3 regions of the Mesorhizobium sp. M0208 genome follow, and region 3 is predicted to be linked to each of the others. Evidence: predicted binding sites of a transcription regulator. Region 3 holds the regulator's gene; each other region holds the start of a gene.

Region 1 (5,108 bases), on a different contig from region 3:
CACCGACATCGCCAATTGGGAAAAGGCGGTCAAGCCAAACACCAAACTGTTTTTCCTGGAAAGCCCTACCAATCCAACGCTGGAGGTAGTCGACATTGCCGCCGTCGCGGCACTTGCCAATTCGATCGGCGCCAGGCTGATCGTCGATAATGTCTTCGCTACGCCCTTGCAGCAGAAACCCCTGCAGCTCGGCGCCCACATCGTCGTCTATTCGGCCACGAAGCATATTGACGGCCAGGGGCGTTGTCTTGGCGGCATCGTTCTGTCGGACAAGAAATGGATCGACGAGAATCTGCATGACTATTTCCGCCACACCGGCCCCAGCCTCTCGCCCTTCAATGCCTGGACGCTGCTGAAAGGCCTGGAGACGCTGCCGCTACGCGTACGCCAGCAGACGGAAAGTGCCGGCCGCATCGCGGATTTCCTGGCCGAGCGCCCGCAAATCGCCCGCGTCATCTATCCCGGCCGCGCCGACCACCCGCAAGCGGCCGTGGTCAAGAAGCAGATGTCAGGCGGCTCGACGCTGATTTGCTTCGATGTGAAGGGCGGCAAGCAGGCGGCCTTTGCCTTCCAGAACGCACTCGACGTCGTGCTGATTTCCAACAATCTCGGCGACGCCAAGAGCCTGATCACCCATCCGGCGACGACCACACACAAGAACTTGACTGATGAAGCCCGCGCCGAGCTCGGCATCGGACCGGGAACGCTCAGGCTGTCAGTCGGCCTTGAGGACGCCGACGACCTGCTCGAAGACATCGAGCAGGCACTGAGAGTTGCCGGATAAGGGCGGGCCGAACAGAGGCAGCGGGGACGTGCCGATCAGGCGCCGGACGGGGTCTCTTCCAGCTCCGCGACAGTCTTTGTCTGGATAGTCATCACGTTGCCGCGCCAGTCGACGGCGCCGCTCAGCCATCCGCGCGCCCAAATGGCGGGAAGCATCAGGTCTCGTGCCATCATCGCCGGGATCGTGCGCGGCGACAGGTGCCATCCCTTGGCCGAGGCCAAGGCGCATTCCGGCAGGTAGGCCGCGACCAGCACGGCGATGGCGGTTGCCGGCAGGCTGACGCCGGCGTCAGCCGCAGCGATCAGTGCAAGCACTAGCGGCGGTGCCGCGCCGATCAGGATTTCGGGGGCAAAGAACAGTGCAAAGGTGACGCGGCGCAGCCGCGCCCAGCGCGCCTGCCGTGACCAGATCTCGCCAAGCGTGCGCCGGCCGAGCGGCTGTTCGAAGGGAGAGGCGACAAGATTGACCCGCAGTCCGAGCCCATTGACCAGCTTGGTCGCGGCGGCGTCCTCGGCGATCTCGGCGGCAAGCGCGCGGATGCCGCCATTGGCATCGAGCATTGGCTTGTTCCACAACATGCTCTTACCCTGGGCGAAGCCGAGGCCGAGCGCCTCTCCAGCGTACTGCCAGCGTGCCTGCAGCGTGTTGAGAAAGGCGCATTCGACCTCCCCCCAGAAGCCGTCCGGCCGCGAGCCGATCGGCGTCGAGCAGACGAGGCCAGTGTCGTGCCGCCACGCCGCCATCAGGTACTGGACGTAGTCGCTCGGCATAAGCACGTTGGAATCGGCAAGGATGACCCAGCGATAACGCGCCGCCTCCCAACCCTTCACGCAATTGTTGAGTTTTGGATTGCCGCTGATGCGGTCGTCACCGACCAGAAGGCGGGCGCGAATAGCTGGAAAGCGCGCCATTGCGGCGGTGATCGGCTTGACCACCGGGTCGTCGGCATGGGCGACACAGAAGATGAGTTCGTAGCGCGGCCAGTCGAGTGAGAAGGCGCGCTCCAGCGTCTCTTCGGCAAACGGCTCGACGCCGCGCGCCGGGATGACGATCGATACCGGCGGCGCGTTGGCCGCGGGCGGTGCAATACTGGCTGGTCGCTTCAGCTTCTGCGAAGCTAACAGGATGCTGGCGAGATTTGAAAGAAGGAGGGCTATGGAAAGGAGGGCGGCTGCGTATGTCGGTTCCATCGAGATCTGGTCACTCCAGAAATGCCGGCCGCATGACAGCCGTTTTCAACAATTCGACAGAACGCTGAGTCGTCCGGCACAAGCCTGCACACCATCATTGTCATGTGTCACTCAAATGACATTGTTTTTCGGCACCTGCGCTTGAGATCGGGCAAGAAGATGCTGCGCATCGTTGACCAAACTGCGCTGAGCATCGAAAGTTCCATCTACATTGCTTTGGAGCAGTTTATGTACAGCGCCGTCACCCGCAACATCGAAGTGCAGGTCAGGCCGTTCTATCTGGAGGATCACTCCGATCCGCCGCAAAACCGCTATGTCTGGGGCTACCAGGTGACCATCGACAATCAGTCGGATGAGTTCGTGCAGCTTCTTTCACGCTACTGGCACATCACCGACGGTACCGGCAAAGTCGAGGAAGTGCGCGGCACCGGGGTCGTCGGCGAGCAACCCGGACTCAACCCCGGCGACAGCTATCAGTATACGTCCGGATGCCCGCTCTCGACCCCGTCCGGCATCATGGTCGGGCACTACACAATGCGCAACAAGCGGGGCGAGACGTTCGACGTCGCCATCCCCGCCTTCTCGCTCGATTTGCCGGGCACGCGGCGCACCGTCAATTGAGGGCCGTCATCCAGCCGCTGCAAACTCCGCCGGGTCGAAGTCATATTGCTTCGAGCAGAATTCGCAGGCGACGTGAATGCTGCCATCCTCGGTGCTGTCCCTGATCTCCTCGGCGGAAAAGCCTTCGAGAATGCCGCGGATCTTCTCCCTCGAGCATGAGCACTGGTCGGCGACCGGCACGCCGCCGAACACGCGGACGCCATGCTCGTGGAAAAGCCGGTAAAGCAGCCGTTCGGCGCCGATCGTCGGATCGATCAGCTCGGTCGGTTCAATGGTACCAAGCAGCGCCAGCAGCTCCTGCCAGGAATTGTCGGTCGGGTCATGGATTTCCTCACGCGGATCGCCGTCGCCACCGGGAAGGTCGGGTACGCGCATACGCTCCGCCGACTGCGGCAGGAATTGCGCCAGCAGGCCACCGGCCCGCCATTGCTCGCGGGCACCGCCGACGCCGGGCGTCAGAAGCTTGGCAACCGAAAGGCGGAGGTCCGTCGGAATCTGCTCCGACTGGCGGAAATAGGTGCGTGCGGCATCTTCCAGTGTGACGCCGTCGAGCTGGACGATGCCCTGGTAGCGCTGCGTGTGAGCGCCCTGGTCAATGGTCAGCGCCAGGACGCCGCTGCCGAGCAGCGTCTGCGGTGACGTCTCGCCGGCAGAAGTCAAAGCCTGCAGCCGGTCGGCATCGAAGCGGGCATAAGCGCGCAGCGCGTGCGGCGTGGAGAAATCGGCGACCAGCATGTCGACCGGCCCGTCGGTGCGGGTCTGCAGAATGAACTTGCCCTCGAATTTCAGCGAAGTTCCGAGCAGTACCGTCAGCACACAGGCTTCGGCCAGGAGCCGGGCGACCGGCTCGGGATAGTCGTGGCGGCTGAGAATGGCGTCGAGCATCGGCCCGAGCTGGACGGTGCGGCCGCGCACGTCGAGCGGGCCGACCTCGAACGGCAAGACATGATCGTCGCCGGCGTAGCCGAATTCGCCGAGCTTGGGTTTATGTTCAGCCAATTGATGAGTTTCCAACATGACAAAGCTCCGGGGCGCGGCGATGCCGCCCTCCGGGGCGCATGCGACGAGACGCGCTCGATTTGCGTGATGCGCCTGAGATAGGCACCACCCACTCCCGGATCAAGGCGGCCCAGATCAAGGCGGCCCGGATCAAGGCGGCGCAGATCAGGCCGGCCCGGATCATCGCGGCCCGTATCAAGCGCCCAGGCACCAGGCCAGGACCGCCTTCTGGGCATGGAGCCGGTTCTCGGCCTCATCGAACACCACAGAATGCGGTCCGTCGATGACCTCGTCGGTAACCTCCTCACCGCGATGCGCCGGCAGACAGTGCATGAACAGCGCGTCCGGCTTGGCTTTCGCCATCAGTGCCGCATTGACCTGATAGGGCAGGAAGACATTGTGGCCGCGGGCACGGTGCTCCTGGCCCATCGACACCCAGCAGTCGGTGACGATGCAGTCGGCCTCGTGAACGGCCTCCTCGGGCGAGCGGGTGAATTTCAGCTTGCCGCCATTGGCTTTCGACCAGTCGACATGCTTCTGAGCCGGTTCGCTGCCCTCGGGCACGGCGACGTTCAGCTTGAATTGGAACCGCGCAGATGCCTCCAGGAGCGAATGCAGCACGTTGTTGCCGTCGCCGGTCCAGGCGATCGTCTTGCCGGCCACCGGACCGCGGTGCTCTTCGAAGGTCATGATGTCGGCCATCAGCTGGCAGGGATGGGTCTCGTCGGTCAGCCCGTTGATGACGGGGACCGTAGCGTTTTCCGTCAGTTCCAACAGCCGGTCATGCGAGGTGGTGCGGATCATGATGGCATCGACATAGCGCGACAGCACCTTGGCCGTGTCGGCAATGGTCTCCGAGCGGCCAAGCTGCATCTCGGTGCCGGTCAGCATGATCGTCTCGCCACCCAACTGCCGCATGCCGACGTCGAACGATACGCGCGTGCGCGTCGACGGCTTGTCGAAGATCATCGCCAGCACCTTGCCTTCGAGCGGCTTGCTGCGTTCTCCGGCCTTGAGCCTTGCCTTTCGCACAGCTGCGTCGTCGAGCATGAAGCGCAGATCGCCTTCGGAAACGGCAGAAAGATCGGTAAAATGGCGAAGGGACATCAGGAATTCCAGGATTACTTCGCAGCGGCAGCGACGATGGCATCCGCCAGGCTCTTGGCGCCGGCACGAATGCGCTCGAGCGCCTCGTGGATCTCGGCGTCAGTGACGGTGAGAGGCGGCAGCAGGCGGATAACGTTGTCGCCGGCCGGAACCGTCAAGAGATGCTGGTCACGCAGTGCCACCGTGACCTTGGTGTTGGGCATCGCGCATTTAAGCCCAAGCATCAGGCCGGTGCCCCTGATGCTTTCGATAACATCCGGAAATTCGTCGGCGACACCGGCGAGCCCCTGCTTCAACAGCAGCGCCTTGCGCCGGACGTCCTCGAGAAAGCCGTCTTCCAGCACCACGTCGAGCACGGCGTTGCCGACCGCCATCGCCAGCGGATTGCCGCCGAAGGTGGTGCCGTG
Region 2 (5,108 bases), on a different contig from region 3:
CGCTCCGGCGTCACGCCTGAAGCAATGGCAATTGCCATCGACAACGGCAGCGCAACGATGGCGACAGTCAGCCCGGCGATGGCATCCGCCTTGAAATGCGTGAGCGTGTAGCCCTCGCGCAGCACCGTCACCAGCTTCGGGGTGAACAGTTCGGAAAATGTCGGCCGCGCCGGTTGATGCACTGCCCGCTGCGTCTGATCCATCGAGTGCCTTCCGCATGAAACCAAGGAGCGGCGGGATCGTCGGCAGGACTGTCGGCGGTCGCCGTCGCGACTTGGAGCGGCGTGCGTCCAAATAGGCGCACAGATACGCCCCAACACTTTTGACCCGCGCATCGGACTATCCGAAAATCGAATTTGATTTTCGGCGATGCGGCAGTAGCGTCAGCCTTGCGGGTTCTGCGGCGTGACAGGCTTGAGGCGAACGCCCCTGCCGCCACGCTCGCTCGCCTGGTTCTCGCCGATCAGCTCGACCCCGGCCTCTTCAAGGGCCTGGATGACCCTCATCAGCGTATCGACCACGCCCCGGACCACGCCGTCGCTCGCTTCCATGCGCTGAATGGTTGGAAGCGAAACCCCGGCGCGCTCGGCGAGGGTCTTCTGATCGATGCCGGCCAGCGCCCTCGCGGCACGCATCTGCGCGGCAGTGATCATCGGTCAAAACCCCGTCTGAGTTCTGCAGTATCACGTATAATACCTTCATAATGATGGGTCAAACATCATCTTGCATATGTGAAACATGCAACAGTCTTTGCCAGCCGGTGCGCTGGCATGCTACAAACCTCGACATCGTTAGGCGGGACATCCGTTGCGGTACCGATTTCACAGGTACGACCTTAAAAGGGATGAGCAGGTGAAGACATTCAAAGCGTTGGCGACCTCGACAGTCTTGCTGTCGATGGTTTTCCTGCTGGCAGGCTGCGGACATGGCCTGATCAACAGGCTGATTTGAAGTAGTCCGGCCGACGTCAGGTGCCGTCGGCCCGCCCTAGCCATCGCTGCAGCAATCGTGCCGCCAGCCAGCACAGCATCGCCCAGGCAAAGCCGGCGCACCAGCCGGCCAGCACGTCGGACGGCCAGTGGACGCCGAGATAGATGCGGCTGATGCCGACCAGCACCGTCGTCAGCACCGCCAGCACGAGCACATAGATCTTCGTTGTGCGCCCGGGCAAAAACCGTGCCGCCATGCTGCCCAGCGTCAAATACGTCACCGCCGACAGCATGGCGTGGCCGCTCGGAAACGAAAGCGATGCCACATCGGCGAGATGCGAGACCAGATCGGGGCGCGGCCGGTCGATATCGAATTTCAGCACGCTTGACAGGAGCTGGCCGCCCGCCACTGCGACGAACATGAGAAGCGCCGCGCCTGGCCTGCGGATAAGGAGCAGATAGACGATCATTGCTGCCGTGATCAGCACCAGTACGCTGGCGCTGCCGAGGCTGGTGACGTCGCGCATCGCTCCTTCCAGCCACGCCGGTCCGATCGGATTGTCGGGCTGGCCGGCCTTGCGGAAGGCAAGCAGGATTTCGGTGTCGAAGGCATGCGGCGTGGTCGCCCGCGCCAGCTCCATCAGTTCTTCGAACCCCCACAGCCCGCCGGCAATGACCAGCCCGGCCAGCAGAACCGGGAACTCCAGCCAGTTGCGCAGTCTGCTTGCAATCTTCTTCATCGGCCCGATCGCAGCTACAGCCTTTGCAGATAGGGCCCGAGCGTGATCAGCGCCACAGCTGCGATGGCAAGCACAATGCCGGTTGCCTGCAAGGCATTGACGCGCTCGCCGAAGAAGACCAGCGCCACCACATTCACCGACACCAGCTGGATCACCGCCGACAGGCTGAACGACACCGACATGCCGAATTCACGGATCAGCCTCAGCATGATCAGATTGCCCAGCGAATAGAGCGCCAACGTCAGCACGATCTTGCCGAGGCTCGGCGCCAGCCCCCACTGTTTTGCGGCCATGGCCGCCAGCAGAAAGATCACCGTCGAAACGCAGAGCTGCCCAAGTCCCCAGAAACTCACTTTTGTTCCTCCCGATGCGGTCCCTACGCGCCTGCCGCAGCTCTTGTTTCCGAAGCGCCGGTCGCGGTCAAGCGGGGCTGATGTTGGATACGAAATCGCAGGTGGCAATTAGCCGGCATGTCATCAAACTGTGACCTGCCGGTAATACCGGATTGGCCAGGCAACACGCTCCAGCAATCCATCCAGCCAGAGGCAGGCCCCCATGACTGAACAGCGCTCGACCGAACATCGCACCCCTGACGCCCATTTCCGCACCAGCCTGCTCGAGGAAAACGATGGGCCAGGAGCCAATCCCACCGACAACCGCACCATGGGTGAGATCATCGCCGCGCGGTTCTCGCGCCGCGGCTTCCTCAAGGGCTCGCTTGCCGTCTCGGCCATAGCCGCTACCGTTAGCCCGCTGGCGCTGATCGCCGCCGACAACGCCCGCGCCGCCGAAGGCTCCGCTTTCGCTTTCGACGAGCTCGAGGCCGGCATCGACGACAAGCATCACGTCGCACCTGGCTATGACGCCGACGTGCTGCTGCGCTGGGGCGATCCCCTGTTCGCCGATTCGCCGGAATTCGATCCGACAAAACAGTCGGCGGAAGCCCAGGCCAGACAATTCGGCTACAACAACGACTATGTCGGTTATATCCCGATCGGCGGCTCGGCCGAGCATGGCCTGCTGGTCGTCAACCACGAATACACCAATCCGCATCTGATGTTCCCGGGCCTCGTCACCATCGTCGATGGCAAAGCCAAGCAGGCGCCCCTCAGCAAGGAGCAAGTCGATGTCGAGATGGCCGCGCATGGCGGCACCATTGTCGAGATCCGCAAAGAAGCCGGCAAATGGCAGGTCGTGCGCGACGGCAAGCTCAACCGCCGCATCACCTCCAACACCGAGATGGCACTGTCGGGTCCCGTCGCCGGCCACGACCGCGTCAAGACCAGCGCCGACCCGAGCGGCACGAAGGTCATCGGCACCCTCAACAACTGCGCCGGCGGCGTCACGCCGTGGGGCACCTATGTCATGGCCGAGGAGAACATCCACGGCTATTTCTCGGGCGAGCTGCCGCAGAGCCATAACGAGGCGGCCAATTACAAGCGCCTCGGCATTCCCGAAGGCGCCTATGAATGGGCGGCGCATCACGACCGTTTCGATATCGGCAAGGAGCCGAACGAGCCGAACCGCTTCGGCTGGATCGTCGAGGTCGACGTCCAGGATCCGACGTCGGTGCCGAGGAAGCGCACCGCCATGGGCCGCTTCAAGCATGAGGGCGCAGAATCGATCGTCGCCAAGGATGGCCGTGTCGTCTTCTACCTCGGCGACGACGAGCGCTTCGACTATGTCTATAAGTTCGTCACCACAGGCAAGTTCAATCCGGACGATCGCGCCGCCAACATGAATTTGCTCGACGACGGCACCTTGCATGTCGCCAAGTTCGCCGAGGACGGTTCAATCGAATGGCTGCCGATCGTCTTCGGCCAGGGACCGCTGACAGCGGCAAACGGCTTTGCCAGCCAGGCCGACGTGCTGATCGAGACGCGCCGTGCCGCCGACCTGCTTGGCGCCACCAAGATGGACCGCCCGGAAGACATCCAGCCCAATGCCGCCAATGGCAAGGTCTATGTCATGCTGACCAACAATTCGAAGCGCAAGGCCGACCAGGTCGACGCCGCCAATCCGCGCGCCGAAAACGCCTTTGGCCATATCATTGAGATCGTCGAGGATGGCGGTGATTTCGCTGCGACCAAGGGCAAGTGGGAAATCCTGCTGAAATGCGGCGATCCCGCCGTGGCCGAAATCGGCGCCACCTTCTCCACCGCAACCACTGCCAATGGCTGGTTCGGCATGCCGGACAATTGCGCGGTCGATTCGGCCGGCCGCCTCTGGGTTGCTACCGACGGCCAGGGCCCGAAGGCCACAGGCCGCACCGACGGCCTGTGGGCGGTCGACACGGAAGGCCCGGCGCGGGCGACCTCAAAGCTGTTCTTCCGTGTGCCGATCGGCGCCGAAATGTGTGGTCCCCTGTTTGCGCCGGACGACCAGACTGCTTTCGTTGCCGTCCAGCATCCAGGCGACGGTGGCGAGGACTGGGAGGCTTTTGGGCGTCCCTCCTATTATGAGGATTTGTCGACCCGCTGGCCTGACTTCAAGCCGGACATGCCGGTGCGCCCGGCGGTCGTTGCCATCACCAGGCAAGGCGGCGGCAAGATCGCGGTCTGAGACGCAGGAAGGCCTTGCAGTCTCGAGGAAGGATTTCGGTGGATGCGAAATCCTTCCTTTCCTGATATGGGATGCATCCATGCTGCGCATCATGCGCCGACTAATCATTCGGTGCGCTGAACCACGGCCACATTCATTGTGCTTCGCAACCTGAAGCCAATGGACTCGTATAGTCTGATGGCCGTGGCGTTGCTGGCATAGGCGTGGAGATAGGGAACTTCGCCGCGCGCCACTATCCGGTTTGCCACGAACAGGGACAGCAGCTTGCCTAGGCCACCGCCGCGAAATTCCGGATGTGAGCACACCCCGCTGAGTTCGGTATAGCCAGGTTGCTTCATGCGCTCGCCGGCCATTGCCACAAGTCTGCCCTCGATTTTCACGCCCCAAAAATCGCCCAGGCTCAAGGCTTCGAGCGTGAATGGGCCAGGCTTGGTGAGCAATGCCAGGGCGAGCATCTCAGCCGCATCGTCTCGGGTCAGATGTTGCACACGTTGGTCAGACACGGTTTGCAACGGCCGCTCGGCAATCATTTGAACCCCGGCTGCGGTCGAAGTCGCAAAAAGCCCCGCGGGCAGAGCAATGGCGTCCGACTGAAGCAGAATGACACTCTCGCCCGCGGAGACAAGCTGTTCGAGCGTCCGCAGGCTTTCCGCGTCGTCGGCGCCAGTGGCGGCGAATGGAACGATCGACGGCCGATACTGCCTGGCGAGGTCATTACCTTGCGCGAACGCCCGATGTCGCGTCTGAAGTGCGCTCCAGATAGGGCGGTCGAGCAGGTGTCTCATTACGCCGCGCCCTCCGGATTTTTCACTCGACGGTCGAGAGGAGCCGCGGCGAGGCCGTCCTCGATGGCGGTCAGCTGCTCAAGAAGCGGCCC
Region 3 (5,108 bases):
GGTCTATAAGGGCACAGCCGGGCTTTCGTTCGCGGTCTTCACCGAGATGACGCCACCACCGGGCGAAGCCGGCGGCCTGCTCAATGCCATCGCGGGCAGCCTGCTGATGACGATCATCGCCGTTGTCGTCGGCACGCCGATCGGCGTGCTGGCGGGAACCTACATGGCCGAGTATGGACGCTTTTCGCGCATCACCACCGTCGTCCGCTTCATCAACGACATCCTGTTGTCGGCGCCGTCGATCATCATCGGCTTGTTCGTCTATGAATTGATGGTGCGGCCAATGGGACATTTCTCGGCCATTGCCGGCGCCGTGGCGCTTGCCATCCTGGTCATTCCGGTGGTCGTGCGCACCACTGAAGACATGCTCAACCTGGTGCCGAACGCGTTGCGTGAAGCCGGTGCCGCGATCGGCGCGCCACGCTGGGTGGTGATCCGTTCGGTCGCCTACCGCGCCGCATTGTCCGGCATCGTCACCGGCATATTGCTGGCGATAGCACGCATTTCCGGCGAGACGGCGCCGCTGCTTTTCACCGCGCTCAACAACCAGTTCTGGAGCAGCAATATCAACGCGCCGATGGCCAGCCTGCCGGTGACCATCTTCCAGTTCGCTCTCAGCCCTTACGAGGAATGGCAGCAACTGGCGTGGACCGGCGCACTCATAATCACCCTGACGGTTCTGGGCTTGAGCATCCTCGCCCGCAGCCTTACCGGACGCAGAGAGGACAGATGACACAGATGTTGTCCCCAGACATGACGATGACCGAAACGGTCGCCAAGAAGACCAAGATCGAGGTCAAGAACCTCAACTTCTACTACGGCCAGAGCAAGGCGCTTAAGGACATCAGCCTGTCGCTGCCCGAGCGCAGCGTCACGGCCTTCATCGGCCCTTCGGGTTGCGGGAAATCGACGCTGCTGCGCGTCTTCAACCGCATCTACGAGCTCTACCCGAAACAGACCGCCGAGGGCCAGGTGCTGCTTGACGGCAAGAACATTCTCGACCGGTCGCAGGATCTCAACCTCCTCAGGACAAAGATCGGCATGGTATTCCAGAAGCCGACGCCGTTCCCGATGTCGATCTATGAGAACATCGCCTTCGGCGTCAGGCTCTACGAGAATCTCGGCAAGTCCGAGATGGACGGCCGCGTCGAGCAAGCGTTGAAGCGGGCCGCGCTGTGGAGCGAGGTCAAGGACAAGCTAAACGCCAGCGGCTTGAGCCTGTCCGGCGGCCAGCAGCAGCGGCTCTGCATTGCCCGCACCGTGGCAGTGAAGCCGGAAGTCATCCTGCTCGACGAACCGGCTTCGGCCCTCGACCCGCTGTCGACGGCCAAGATCGAGGAACTGATCGACGAGTTGCAAGCCGACTACACGATCGTCATCGTCACCCACAACATGCAGCAAGCGGCGCGCGTGTCGCGCCAGACCGCCTTCATGTATCTGGGTGAACTGGTCGAGTTCGACCGGACCGAGAAGATATTCACGTCGCCCCGCGAGAAGCGCACGCAGGACTACATCACTGGCCGCTTCGGCTGAGCCGTTCCGATCATGCATATGAGGACAGGACCATGGGCGAACACACAGTCGCTTCTTTCGACGAGGATCTCGAGCAGATCAGCAAGCTGATCCGCGACATGGCCGACCTCGCCGGTTCGATGGTCGGCGGGGCGACCAAGGCCCTGTTGAATTCCGATAACGTGCTGGCGCAACGCGTCGTCTCCGACGACGCCATCATGGATGCGCGTCAACGCGAACTGGACGATCGCGCCATCACCCTGATCGCCAAGCGCCAGCCAATGGCTCACGATCTGCGCCATGTCGTCGGAGCGATCCGCATGGCCGGCGACCTCGAACGCATCGGCGACCTTGCCAAGAATATCGCCAAGCGTGTGAGCGCGGTCGGCCTCAGCGCCACGCCGCGCGACCTATCGCATTCCATCGATGCGATGGCGCAGCTAGTGCTCATCCAGGTGCAGGGCGTCATCGAGGAGTATGCTGCAGGCGATGCGGCCGCCTTGGCCAAGCTGCGCGCCGCCGACGAGCGTATCGACGTCAAATACACGTCCGTGTTCCGCGAGCTGTTAACCTACATGATGGAAGATCCGCGCAACATCACTGCTTGCACGCATCTGCTGTTCTGCGCCAAGAATCTCGAGCGGATCGGCGACCATGTCACCAACATCGCCGAAAATGCGTATTATGTGCTGACCGGCGAACAATTGCCGGTCAATCGTCCGAAGCAGGACGAAACGACAATGTCCGCGCCGGTGACATGATGGGGGTGCCCAGCCGATGATCGCACCACGCATAATGGTGGTGGAGGACGAGGAGCCGTTGGGCGTGCTGCTCCGCTACAATCTCGAATCCGAAGGCTACCAGGTCGAGGTGGTGACACGCGGCGACGAAGCCGAGATCCGTTTGCAGGAGAATGTGCCCGACCTTCTGGTGCTCGACTGGATGATACCGGCGGTTTCCGGCATCGAGCTCTGCCGCCGGTTGCGCGTGCGCCCCGAAACCGAGCGGCTGCCGATCATCATGCTGACCGCGCGCGGCGAGGAGAGCGATCGGGTGCGCGGTCTTTCGACCGGCGCCGACGACTATCTCGTCAAACCGTTTTCGACGCCGGAATTCATGGCCAGGGTCAAGGCGCTGCTGCGGCGCGCCAAGCCGGAAGTGCTGTCCAGCGTGCTGAAGGTCGGCGACATCGTGCTCGATCGCGAATCGCACAGGGTCTATCGCAAGAAGAGCGAAATCAGGCTCGGGCCGACCGAATTCCGGTTGCTCGAGTTCATGATGCGGCATCCGGGCCGCGTCTTCTCGCGTAGCCAGTTGCTCGATAATGTCTGGGGCGAGACGATCTACATCGACGAACGCACCGTCGACGTCCATGTCGGGCGGCTGCGTAAAGCCGTCAATAACGGCCGCATGCCGGATGTCATCCGCACCATCCGCGGTGCCGGCTATGCGATCAGGGAAGATTGACCCGCCTGGTCAGGCGACGTTCTTTCTGACGCCGGGCCTCATTTGCGCGCCCGGCGCGAAAATCTCCTGGTCGACGAAGCTTAACGCCCGCATCGCGCAGCCTTCGCGGATCAGCGGCAATTCGTTCGGCTCGGTATCGAAGGAGATCGAGCCCGAGTGCTGGCCGCCGGCGGTCTGGGCGATGGCCTTGCGCAAGGCCGGCTCGATCAGATCGAAGGCGGCGGCACTGGCGCCGACCATCGCGACCGGTGCCGGATCGATCAGCGCGAACAGCGAGCCGAGACCGAAACCCAGCGCTTCGCCGGCCTTGCGGTAGGCCTCGCGTTCCGGCCCATCCTTCTCGCGCGCGCGGGCGGCCAGCGCGCGCATGTCGGCGTCGCTGACGTCGGCGATAGGTTCGCTGTCTTCGCTCATCTGCCTGGCGTTGCGCCAGATGGCATAGTTGCCGGCATAGGCTTCGATGCAGCCGCGCCGCCCGCAACGGCAGAGCGCTCCGCCCGGACGATGGATCATGTGGCCAAATTCGCCGCCCGAGGAATGCGTCCCGGTGAACAGTTCGCCCTTCAGCACAAGCCCCATACCGATGCCATGCGAAAGCAGGATGGCGATGAAGTCGTCGCGATAGCGATCCGGATCGCGCCAGCGCAAAGCCACCGCCATCATATTGCAGTCGTTCTCCACCGTGGCCGGGATACCGAATTCGTCTTCCAGCATGTCGGCAAAGGCGATGTCGGTCTGCGGCGTGATCGGCGACCACAGCATGGCGCGTGCAGGGGAGTCGGTAATGCCCTGAATCGCCAGGGCGATGCGGGCGACACTGCGGGCGTCAAGGTCTGGGTCCTCGAGCCGGCGCCGGACGATGGCCATGCATTCGCGGATCAGCTCGTCGCGCGGCATGGTCAGCGTGTCCAGCCGGCGCTGTTCCTCGGCGACCACCTGTCCCGCATAGTCGATAATGGCGGCCGACAGGAAATTCAGTGACAACACCACGGTCAGCACCGCCGCCGCTTCCGGGTTGAGGGCGAGGCCGACCTGCGGACGACCGCGTTTCAACGAAACGGCCTCACTTGCCTTGCTCTCGGCGAGGATGCCTTCCCGTATCAGGTCGGAGGAGATCGCCGATATGGTTGAATGACTGAGGCCGGTGGTGGCTGCGATCTCCGTACGCGACGGCTGGCCGGCCCGGCGCACCGCCGAGATCACCATCGCCCGGTTGCGCCGGCGCAAATCGTCGTGGCGGATTCCGACCGACATCGTTTTGCTTTCCTCCCGGTTGCCGCGGCCGCTCATGAACCGGAAGCCGTCGGTAATGTCCGACAAATAGTGTCGGATGCGGCAAATAGTGTCAGATGCAGGTGGCGCTGTCATCGTTTATTCCGACGCTCGAAAAAACTCGCACAGTCATCAAAATCCATCACAATCGATGTTGACAGCAGCCGGAGATCGGGCCAGTATTTTTTCGAGGCTCGAAAAAATTAGAGCTTCTAAGCTGGTCGTTGAGCAATTGGTCACGCCGTACGCGGCGCAGGGAGGATATGATGAAGAAATTCACGACCGCCATTCTGGCGGGTGTCGCCATGACGCTGGCGCTGGCGTCGGTGGCGCAGGCGAAAGACAAGGTCATCGGCGTTTCCTGGTCGAACTTCCAGGAAGAGCGCTGGAAGACCGACGAGGCCGCAATGAAGGCGGCCATCGAGGCCGCCGGCGACAAGTATATTTCCGCCGACGCACAGTCCAACCCCGGCAAGCAGCTCACCGACGTCGAGAGCCTGATCTCGCAGGGTGCCAATGCGCTGATCATCCTGGCACAGGATGCCTCGGCCATCGGGCCGGCCGTGCAGAAGGCACTGGACGAAGGCATCCCGGTCGTCGGCTATGACCGGCTGATCGAGAACAAGGACGTGTTCTATCTGACCTTCGACAACAAGGAAGTCGGCCGCATGCAGGCCCGCGAAGTCTTCAAGGTGAAGCCGGAAGGCAACTACGTCTTCATCAAGGGTTCGGGTTCCGATCCGAATGCCGATTTCCTGTTTGCCGGTTCGATGGAGGTGCTGAAGGAGGCCATCGACAGCGGCAAGATCAAGAATGTCGGCGAGGCCTATACGGACGGCTGGCTGCCGGCCAACGCT

Evidence for each region. The regulator PhoB, encoded in region 3, activates phosphate uptake and scavenging genes when phosphate is short. The targets are predictions, from matches to a motif close to TGTCATNNANCTGTCAT.
Region 1: NKJ17_RS02320 (ceramide glucosyltransferase) is a predicted target of PhoB. The motif match lies at 2,079-2,095, and genes of this name have one in related genera.
Region 2: NKJ17_RS19915 (PhoX family protein) is a predicted target of PhoB. The motif match lies at 2,141-2,157, and genes of this name have one in related genera.

The regions. Positions count from the first base shown of each region.
Region 1 covers NZ_JAMYSP010000002.1:48,412-53,519, forward strand. Annotated here, with positions in the region: gene NKJ17_RS02315 (O-succinylhomoserine sulfhydrylase) at 1-784, shown strand, start outside; gene NKJ17_RS02320 (ceramide glucosyltransferase) at 820-1,974, opposite strand; gene apaG (Co2+/Mg2+ efflux facilitator ApaG/CorD) at 2,203-2,595, shown strand; gene NKJ17_RS02330 (Hsp33 family molecular chaperone) at 2,602-3,612, opposite strand; gene argF (ornithine carbamoyltransferase) at 3,790-4,701, opposite strand; gene NKJ17_RS02340 (aspartate aminotransferase family protein) at 4,716-5,108, opposite strand, start outside.
Region 2 covers NZ_JAMYSP010000020.1:7,738-12,845, reverse strand. Annotated here, with positions in the region: gene NKJ17_RS19935 (SulP family inorganic anion transporter) at 1-203, opposite strand, end outside; gene NKJ17_RS19930 (helix-turn-helix domain-containing protein) at 384-653, opposite strand; gene NKJ17_RS19925 (phosphatase PAP2 family protein) at 968-1,669, opposite strand; gene NKJ17_RS19920 (hypothetical protein) at 1,684-2,022, opposite strand; gene NKJ17_RS19915 (PhoX family protein) at 2,225-4,231, shown strand; gene NKJ17_RS19910 (GNAT family N-acetyltransferase) at 4,336-5,016, opposite strand; gene NKJ17_RS19905 (MarR family winged helix-turn-helix transcriptional regulator) at 5,016-5,108, opposite strand, start outside.
Region 3 covers NZ_JAMYSP010000003.1:256,599-261,706, forward strand. Annotated here, with positions in the region: gene pstA (phosphate ABC transporter permease PstA) at 1-733, shown strand, start outside; gene pstB (phosphate ABC transporter ATP-binding protein PstB) at 730-1,533, shown strand; gene phoU (phosphate signaling complex protein PhoU) at 1,566-2,273, shown strand; gene phoB (phosphate regulon transcriptional regulator PhoB) at 2,290-2,979, shown strand; gene NKJ17_RS05110 (ROK family protein) at 2,989-4,233, opposite strand; gene xylF (D-xylose ABC transporter substrate-binding protein) at 4,518-5,108, shown strand, end outside.